4 regions of the Photobacterium sp. ABD4_091 genome follow, and region 3 is predicted to be linked to each of the others. Evidence: riboswitches for the same ligand, from Rfam matches in the RefSeq annotation. Region 3 holds a riboswitch; each other region holds the start of a gene.
What was found. Region 3 has a riboswitch for lysine ahead of ACXAGQ_RS23850 (Na+/H+ antiporter NhaC family protein). Riboswitches for the same ligand answer to the same signal wherever they lie in the genome.

Region 1 (2,202 bases), on a different contig from region 3:
GAGGTCTGGTTTTTTATGCTTCAAAGGGTGCGAGCGGATTTTTATAACCATAATGACAGTTTTAAGCCATGCCCATATTAAGGGCTTTAGGCGGCTCGGTTTCCCCTTGGTCGATTGCCTTGTTGGTGCTCTTTGATTTAATTATCCTTTTAAATCAATAGTTTGAATTATTACTTGATGATATTTTATATAAATAAAAAAACCCGGCAAAAGCCGGGTTTTTAAAGGTGTTTTCAATAGTACTTGAATTACTTGATTTCAAACTCTTCTAGAGATTTACCTTCATCAAGTGCTTTTTTCAGCGCGCTTGGAGTACGGCCTTGGCCAGTCCAAGTTTTCTCTTCACCATTTTCGTCAAGGAAACGGTATTTTGCAGGACGCTGTGCACGTTTTGCTTTAGGTGCTTTATTTAGAGTTGCTAGAAGCTCTTCTGGGTCAATACCGTCGGCTAGAAGCATTTCACGGTATTGCGCTAGTTTTTCTGTACGTTCTTTTTCTTTAGCAACTTCTTCAGCTTCAGCTTCTTCACGCTCAGAAACTACAGTTTGAAGCTTTTCTAATGCTTCTTGTAGTTGCTCAAGAGAATATTCACGAGAAAGTGCGCGAAGGCTGCGAAGGTTAAGTAGCGCTTTCATTGCATCAGACATTTTTAATTTCCTGTAGGTCCAAAACTATAAAATAATAATAGCAGTGCCAAATCAATAATTGCAATAATAATACTTTTAGTACGGCGATGCCAAATAAAAAATGAAGGGTATATTTATTTTTTTGCAATTTATCGGGTTCATTTCTCATTTGCAATAAAATGTAATGGTCAGGCTAAGTAAATATTCTTATCCAAAATCATCTTTTGTTGATAAATATTTGCCATCAATTTCATATGTGAAAGGTATAATAAACTGCTTTTAAGTGGGTGTTTTTTGTACTGAGCAGCAAGACTATTCACTATTTTTGTCATTTTTTTCATCTTAACTTGTTGCATTTGGATATCTATTCCGTAGAATTGACCAGACCTAGACTAAGGGTAGAGGCGCATCGTCTATTAGTAGTAAATCGGAGGGTGATTCCGATGAGGATTTACGAAAGGAGCCGTTGCCGAAGTAAGCTCGGATTATCAAGCCAGCTTGCTGGGGTTGTCACCGAATAGGGACAACACTGCCATAGTATATAATTACATTAACTATGGAGCGCTACTGTGAAGTCGGGAAAGGGTAACATCTCTTCCTTATGCACTTCTATACACGACACGATGTCGAGTAAACAGTAGATCTCCAACCAGGATCGGTTGTAGTCGAGATCATGAATATTGTAGATTTTTCACACTCCGCCATGTCGTTGTTGCCACCTTTGGTTGCACTTGGCCTGGCTATCCTTACACGTCGTGTTTTAGTTTCATTGGGTGTCGGTGTCCTACTGGGCGCATTCCTGCTAACTGATTTTTCAATCGGTGGCACGGCATCTTATATCGGAACCACAGTGACTGGCCTGTTTATTGACGATGGTGCCATCAACAGCTGGAACATGAGTATTGTCGCCTTCCTTATTTTGCTGGGTATGACCACAGCGCTACTGACACTTTCTGGCGGTACTCGTGCTTTTGCTGAATGGGCGCAGACTAAAATCAAGAGCAAGCGCGGGGCAAAGCTGCTGGCTGCTTTCTTGGGCGTGTTCATTTTCGTCGATGATTACTTTAATAGCCTGGCTGTTGGCTCTATTTCCCGCCCAGTGACGGACCGTTTCTACGTGTCTCGCGCTAAACTGGCGTATATCCTTGATTCCACCGCAGCGCCAATGTGTGTATTGATGCCAGCTTCTAGCTGGGGTGCATACATTATTACCCTTATCGGCGGTATCTTGGTGTCGCACGGCGTAACTGAATACTCCCCGCTTGGCGCTTTCATGCAGCTGGCACCAATGAACTTTTATGCAGTATTTGCACTGCTGATGGTATTCGTGGTGGCTTGGTTCCAAATTGATGTGGGCCCAATGAGAAAGCACGAGCTAGAAGCAAGCCATTGCCGTGGCTTTGATGAAGGTGACGAGGATAGCCGTGCAAAAGACCTAAACGACGAGCTGGAAATTGAAGAGAGCAAGAATGGCCGCGTTGCTGACCTTGTGATGCCAATCGTCACCCTGATTGTAGCGACCTTCTTCTTCATGTTATTTACCGGCTACCAGGCACTAGCGGCTGACGGCCTTGAC
Region 2 (2,202 bases), on a different contig from region 3:
TTATGCTCGGCCAGAATACGGAATACTTCTGACAGGAAGCCGTAAGCGTGGAACATATTCAGGCTGGTCAGGGTAACCATGGTCTGGTTGCAGCGCAGTGCCAAGGCCCTGAATTTCGGTGGCTCGCTGACTTTCTGGCGTATCCAGGTACCGCCTTGCTCAGGCGCTTTTGAGGAGCCGATGAAAACCGGGATCTGCTGGCGGACCGCTGGTAGCAGGGTCGAGGGGTGCAGGATCTTGGCGCCGAAATTGGCCATTTCAGAGGCTTCGCTGAAGCTGATCTCGCTGATTGGCTTGGCATTGGCAGTGATACGCGGGTCGGTCGTGTACATGCCCGGTACGTCAGTCCAGATCTCAAGGGTTCCGGCACTGATGGCCTCGGCTACAAGGGCGGCGCTGTAATCACTGCCACCACGGCCTAGGGTCGTGGTTTCACCGTTGCTGTCTGAGCCGATAAAGCCTTGGGAGACGATTACCGCCTCGCCTGCCAGCAGGGGCTGGAGCTTGTCATCAGCCAGCTGGCGGATGGTGTCGACTTCCGGGATGGCTTTGCCGAACTGGCTGTCGGTACGCATGACAGAGCGAATATCGAAACGTTGGGCAGTCGCCCCCATTTCGTTGAGAATTTGGGTAAATAAGTGCGTCGACAACAGTTCACCATGAGCAACCAGCTGATCGGTCAGCTTGGTCGATGGTGCTTCGGCGGCCTGTTCGGCTAGGCTTGCCACGTTATTGATAAGTTGTTCTATGTGGCCAGCAACAGTACCTGGCTGAGCCAGCTTGTCGATAATGTCCTGGTGGATAGAGGTCAATTTATGTAGCCGTTGGGAGCGCTGCTCGTTATCGGCAATTCCGTTTGCAAGTTCAACTAACAGGTTGGTAACGCCGGAACAGGCACTGATCAAAACTACTTTGGCAGCAGGGTTGTCCTTGATGATCGAGGCACTTCGGCTCATGGCGGCATGATCGGCTACGCTAGTACCGCCAAATTTCGCTACGGTTATCGGTGGAGGAACAGTAAAGTTATTTTCGACAAAGCTCACAACGAGTCTCCCAGTAATAAAGAGTATAAACGCAATTAACAGGGGGCTCGGGATGGTGATCCCGACAAAAGTCAGGAGAGCAAAACGGTAAGATGTAAACCGGTACAACAACCAGAAGCTCCCCATCTACTCATTACCATGATGAATAGATGACAGCCAGAAGGATTCAACCTTCGTAGCCGATACACCATGCCCCCTGTCATGCTGTATCTCGGCGTTACTCCCCCTCTCCAGACTGCTTCGGGGTGGGGCCCCGCAATCCTAGATACCTGGGTAACGCTCCTCTTCTGTCTTCACCTGGGGAAAACCTTTCCTCAGGATGAACAAAAAACGATCTACATTGAACCGGATTTGCAGGTATGTTGTCAATTACATAGAAATAAAATATGCATAAATTTTGCAAAAAATTGTCACAAATATTGAAGGAATCTATGTGCTAGAAGGTAGTTACGATTTGGTATAAGCATAATTAACCTATTGCTGATATAGTCAATCAGTACCTTACAATAACGATTGACTGTCCATGCTTACCGCCAGGGAGGAAAACAATAATGACCATTGGTAGCTTCTACCCACCACAACGAACCTTGATGGGACCCGGCCCGTCTGATATCTATCCGCAGGTACTGCAGGCGCTGAGCCGTCCGACCATCGGGCATTTAGACCCGCTATTCATCGGTATGATGGATGAACTCAAACAGCTGCTGCAATATGCCTTCCAGACCCAGAATACCTTTACGATCGCGGTCTCTGCCCCGGGCAGTGCCGGGATGGAAGCTTGCTTTGTGAACTTGGTCGAGCCTGGCGACAAGGTGATTGTCTGCCGCAATGGTGTGTTTGGTGACCGGATGCGTGAGAATGTCGAGCGCTGCGGCGGCGTTGCTGTGATGGTCGATAATAATTGGGGCGAGCCGGTTGATCCCGGTTTGGTCGCCCAGGCACTGGAAAGCAACCCAGATGCGAAAATCGTGGCCTTTGTCCATGCCGAGACCTCTACCGGTGCACTGAGCGATGCCGAGGCGATTGCCAAACTAGCCCGTGAGCATGACTGCCTGACAATCGTGGATGCGGTTACCTCGCTAGGTGGCGTCCCGTTGCTGGTGGATGAGTGGCAGCTGGATGCCGTGTATTCAGGCAGCCAGAAATGCCTGTCTTGTGT
Region 3 (2,202 bases):
TAGCGGTAACATGATGCCAAACGTACCCCAGCTGGTACCGGTAGCAAATGCCATGGCACAAGACAGCAGGAAGACAACCGCAGGAAGCAGCTCAACCGGCAGGTTGCCGTTGGACATTGAAGCCAGGTAAATACCGGTTTGCATGTCACGCACAACGGCGCCAATCGTCCAGGCAAAGAATAGGATAATGATAGCGGGCATCATCGCTGAAATGCCTTGTGGGGCGGCTTTCATCCAGCTGCCTGCATCTAGCTTCAAGCGAAGGGCAAGGCCGATAGAGGCTACCAAGCTGCAGATCGCACCGTATACTAGCGATGAGCCTACATCGGTGTTCTCAAAAGAGCCGATCACACTGAAGGCTTCTCCGTTGGCAGCCAGTACATCCGCACCTGACTGCACCATGAAAAATACGGTTGCCATAGTCAGGGTCAGGATAGGCAGTACCATATCAATCATGCCGCCTTTGGCTGACTCTGGCGCTTCTACATCCAGGCCTGCTGGCTTGCCTTTTGATTCATCCCACAGCTTGCCTTCAAGCGCCCACTTCTCATGCTTGCGCATTGGGCCGATATCAAGCTGGAATGCAATTACACACAGCACCATCACCAGGGTGAAAACCGCGTAAAGGTTCATCGGCATCATTTCGACAAACGCTGAGATAGGGCTCTGGTCGGTCACGCCGTGTGCCACCATGATGCCACCAACCAGCGCAATGATGTAGGCACCCCATGAAGAGATAGGCATCAATACACAAACTGGTGCTGCTGTGGAGTCCAGCAGGTAAGCGAGTTTGGCACGAGAGATATTGAATCGGTCAGTCACTGGGCGGCAGATAGCACCCACCGATAGGCTGTGGAAGAAGTCGTCGATAAAGAAGATGAATACCATCAAACCCGTCAGTGACTTGGCACTGCGGCGGTCTTTACAGCGTACCGCTGCCCAGTCGGCGAACGCTTGGGTAGCACCGGAAACACTCATCAGGCTGATCAGCGCGCCAAGCAGCAACATGAAGATGATCATATTGACGTTATCGCTGTTCATCGCGCCGTCGACCCATACAATAGCCAGCACTTTGCCGGCCAGGTATTGCAGGGATTCAAGCGGAGAATATTGGTTCAGCATCATTGCACCGGCAAAGATACCCGTTCCGAGGGAAAGCAAAACCCGCCTGGTGGTGACCGCAAGGATAACAGCCAGCATGGCAGGGATAACGGACATTAGCGAGTCCGAAAAATCGACAAGGTTCATGATCTCATCACACCTATGTGTTTCAGGTGGAGATCTACCGAAAGGAAGTGTAACTAAGACGCAGAAAAAGAAGACTTGTTACCCCCTCAGGTAGCGCTCCATAGGTAAATACTATGGCAGTTCTGTGCCTATTCGACACAGACCCAGCGACTGAGTTGATGGCTGCAGTCACTTCGGCGCTGACTCCTTTCTCCGGCTTCACAGGTATCACCCTCCACACGTTTACTTATAGGCAGCGCGCCTCTACTGATTTAGGGTTTATCACCGTCAATCCTACTGGATTGCGGCCATAAGTCTAACATTATATACGGCTGAATATTTATGTCAGCTAATAATCAGCTTTTTTCATCGCCATGATTAGAATCTTGGTTTGAAGCGTTGGCCCTTTCCTCGGATTATCCATTTTACCCATTGCAGGGTTTTAACTTTAAGGAGCTAACGTGTTTTCTCGCAAACACTTTGAATTGATCGATAAACCGACGTTCTTCGGGGCGCTGGGGATGTTGATCTCGGTTGTGGTGCCCTTGCTGCTGTTCCCGGTGCAAGGGGCAGAATGGATTGCTATCGCCAAAACGTTTATGACCGATAAACTCGGTTTCCTCTATTTGGCGCTCGGTGTCGGTGCATTCTTCTTTATGATCTACATCGTTTTTTCCGATATCGGCCAAATCAAACTGGGTGATCCTGATGAGCAGCCCGAGTTTACGACGGCGTCGTGGGCGGCCATGCTGTTCTGTGGTGGTATCGGTGCCAGTATTCTTTACTGGGGAACCATCGAGTGGGCGTATTACTACCAGGCGCCGCCGTTCCAGTTAGAGCCTGGCAGTGAAGAAGCGGTCCGCTGGGCGGCAACTTACGGCTTGTTCCACTGGGGACCAATAGCTTGGTCTATCTACTTAGTACCGGCCCTGCCAATTGCGTATTTCTTTTATGTGCGAAAGCAGCCTGTGCTTA
Region 4 (2,202 bases), 360 kb from region 3:
GCGGCACCAATACAAATCAGCGGGTCGGCGCCCAGCGCACTGGCAACCGGTACCGCAATCGGGATCAGGATGGCGAAAGTGCCCCACGACGACCCCGTCGCTACCGAAATGAAGCTGCCGATAATGAAAATCAATGCAGGCAGCATAAACACCGGCAAGCGGTCATTCATCACCTGGCTAATATAGTCCCCAGTACCCAGAGACTTACAGATATCACCCAAGGTCCATGCCAATAGCAAGATAACCAAAATTAGCATGATCCGCTGCATTCCCGACACAAAAGTGTTGAAGGCTGTCGAGGCGGTCATAGTTTTGGTGTAGGCGTAGTAGGCAATCGCCGTTACCGAAGCAATCAGATAGCTGGTGCCAAGCGATGCTCGGATCACCGGGCCATTGATAGTGCCATGCAGATGGTAGTTATAAGTGAATAGTGCGATCAGCGAGCCGAACAGTACCGCCAGCGGCAATACAATCAGCGAGATACGGCCTGATTTCACCTGTTGGTCATTCTCAGGCTGTACGCTCACCTCAGCCTGCTGGCGCGCTTGTTGCTCGGCTTCGGCCATTGGCCCCCAGTCTTTTTTCAGCACCGCGTAGACAGGTACACTGAACAGTGCCAGCAAGGCATAGAGCTGGTAAGGGATCACCTGAAGGAAAGTCGCAAAGCCATCAACTGGCTGGCCCATGTTATCGAATGCGTTCTCAATCAGACCCTGCGAGTAGACACCCCAGCTGATAATCGGGATCAGCACACAGATTGGTGACGAGGTCGAATCGATGATAAATGCCAGTTTCTCCTTGCTCAGCTTGAGCTTGTTGTAAATTGGCGAGAACATCGGGCCAAGAATAAGCGAGTTGCCCGAGTCGGTAAAAAACACCCCGATCCCGGTTGCCCAGGTGGCGAGCTGGGCTTTCAATGGTGATGACACATAGCGGGTCGCCATGGTCGAAAACGCTGCCATACCACCGCTTTGCTCGACCAGGTAGATAAAGCCGGAAATAATGGTAATAACAATAATGATCTGTGCGTTGCTGCCCGATGCAAGCTGTGTGAACGGCCCATCAGACAAGAACATCAACGCAGTATCAACAGGGTGACCCTTGGTTAAGATCAGCATGCCGCTGATCACTGCAACGCCCAGGGCCAAAACAACATGCCGAGTGGTAAAGGCGAGTATCAGCGCCAGCACCGCGGGTACGATGGACAATAATCCGTAATCAGCCATTCGTAGACTTCTCCTATAAAAACAACATCAAGGTATTTGAGTATTTAGAGGAGGGGTGCAAGGAGCACGCGAGCGACAAAGGCTGTACGAAATCGGTAGGCGAACTTACCTGTTCGAAAACAAAAATTGCTGTAGCTCTCCATCCGGGTAGGCCCGAGATGACAGTGCTGCTCCTATTAAGAACAACCCCAGCAGTTTGGCTGACGACCAAAACCACTTCGGCATTGACTCCTTTCGCTTAGCTTCACCGGCTGTCGACCTTCACTAAACTACTCTTAGGCAATGCGCCTCTACGTTGCAGGCAGTGAATAACCACCCGCTTTGTATTGAATAAAACACAAAAACGCATAATCCAAATCAACTTGACGCCACAACGTGACAAAGATCACATTATATATTTTATTAAACACATGATTAACAAAACATTGAACTAGCAGTTACCAGGCTTGCAGCAACAATAACCACAATGGCTATTTTTTGCTTTCAGACGGTAAGTCTCTTATCAATATTTATCTGGAGTGGCTGTAACGTTGTCGGGAATAGACTGAGAGAGACCTGAGATGAAATCTAGATAAAGCGGCAAAGATGCAGGTTCAGGCTGCATATTTACCCAAAATTAGCCCAATTTACCTAAATAGAAAGAGTACAAATGATGTTGAGGAGGCGTTGGGGTCATATGTAACAGGCAAAAAAAATGCTGGCCTAAGCCAGCATTTTCTTCAAATAAGTTCGATGACTTATAGAGTAACTACGTTAGCAGCTTGAGGACCTTTTTGGCCTTGCTCTACGTCAAAAGAAACTTTCTGACCTTCAGAAAGAGTCTTGAAACCTTCAGAAGCGATAGCGCGGAAGTGTACGAATACGTCTGCACCGCCGTTCTCTTGAGTGATGAAACCGAAACCTTTTTCTTCGTTAAACCACTTAACGATACCAGTAGACTTAGACATGATCTGTCCCTTATGTAAATTCATTTAAA

Region 1: another riboswitch for lysine. It lies ahead of ACXAGQ_RS02305 (Na+/H+ antiporter NhaC family protein); the one in region 3 lies ahead of ACXAGQ_RS23850 (Na+/H+ antiporter NhaC family protein).
Region 2: another riboswitch for lysine. It lies ahead of lysC (lysine-sensitive aspartokinase 3); the one in region 3 lies ahead of ACXAGQ_RS23850 (Na+/H+ antiporter NhaC family protein).
Region 4: another riboswitch for lysine. It lies ahead of ACXAGQ_RS22300 (Na+/H+ antiporter NhaC family protein); the one in region 3 lies ahead of ACXAGQ_RS23850 (Na+/H+ antiporter NhaC family protein).

Annotation. Positions count from the first base shown of each region.
Region 1 is NZ_JBSWWQ010000001.1:554,689-556,890, reverse strand. It holds gene ACXAGQ_RS02310 (H-NS family histone-like protein) at 249-647, opposite strand; lysine riboswitch at 1,018-1,201, shown strand; gene ACXAGQ_RS02305 (Na+/H+ antiporter NhaC family protein) at 1,300-2,202, shown strand, end outside.
Region 2 is NZ_JBSWWQ010000001.1:1,289,432-1,291,633, reverse strand. It holds gene lysC (lysine-sensitive aspartokinase 3) at 1-1,043, opposite strand, end outside; lysine riboswitch at 1,151-1,338, opposite strand; gene ACXAGQ_RS05910 (pyridoxal-phosphate-dependent aminotransferase family protein) at 1,595-2,202, shown strand, end outside.
Region 3 is NZ_JBSWWQ010000003.1:536,882-539,083, forward strand. It holds gene ACXAGQ_RS23850 (Na+/H+ antiporter NhaC family protein) at 1-1,248, opposite strand, end outside; lysine riboswitch at 1,332-1,502, opposite strand; gene ACXAGQ_RS23855 (BCCT family transporter) at 1,689-2,202, shown strand, end outside.
Region 4 is NZ_JBSWWQ010000003.1:181,519-183,720, forward strand. It holds gene ACXAGQ_RS22300 (Na+/H+ antiporter NhaC family protein) at 1-1,226, opposite strand, end outside; lysine riboswitch at 1,351-1,527, opposite strand; gene cspE (transcription antiterminator/RNA stability regulator CspE) at 1,964-2,173, opposite strand.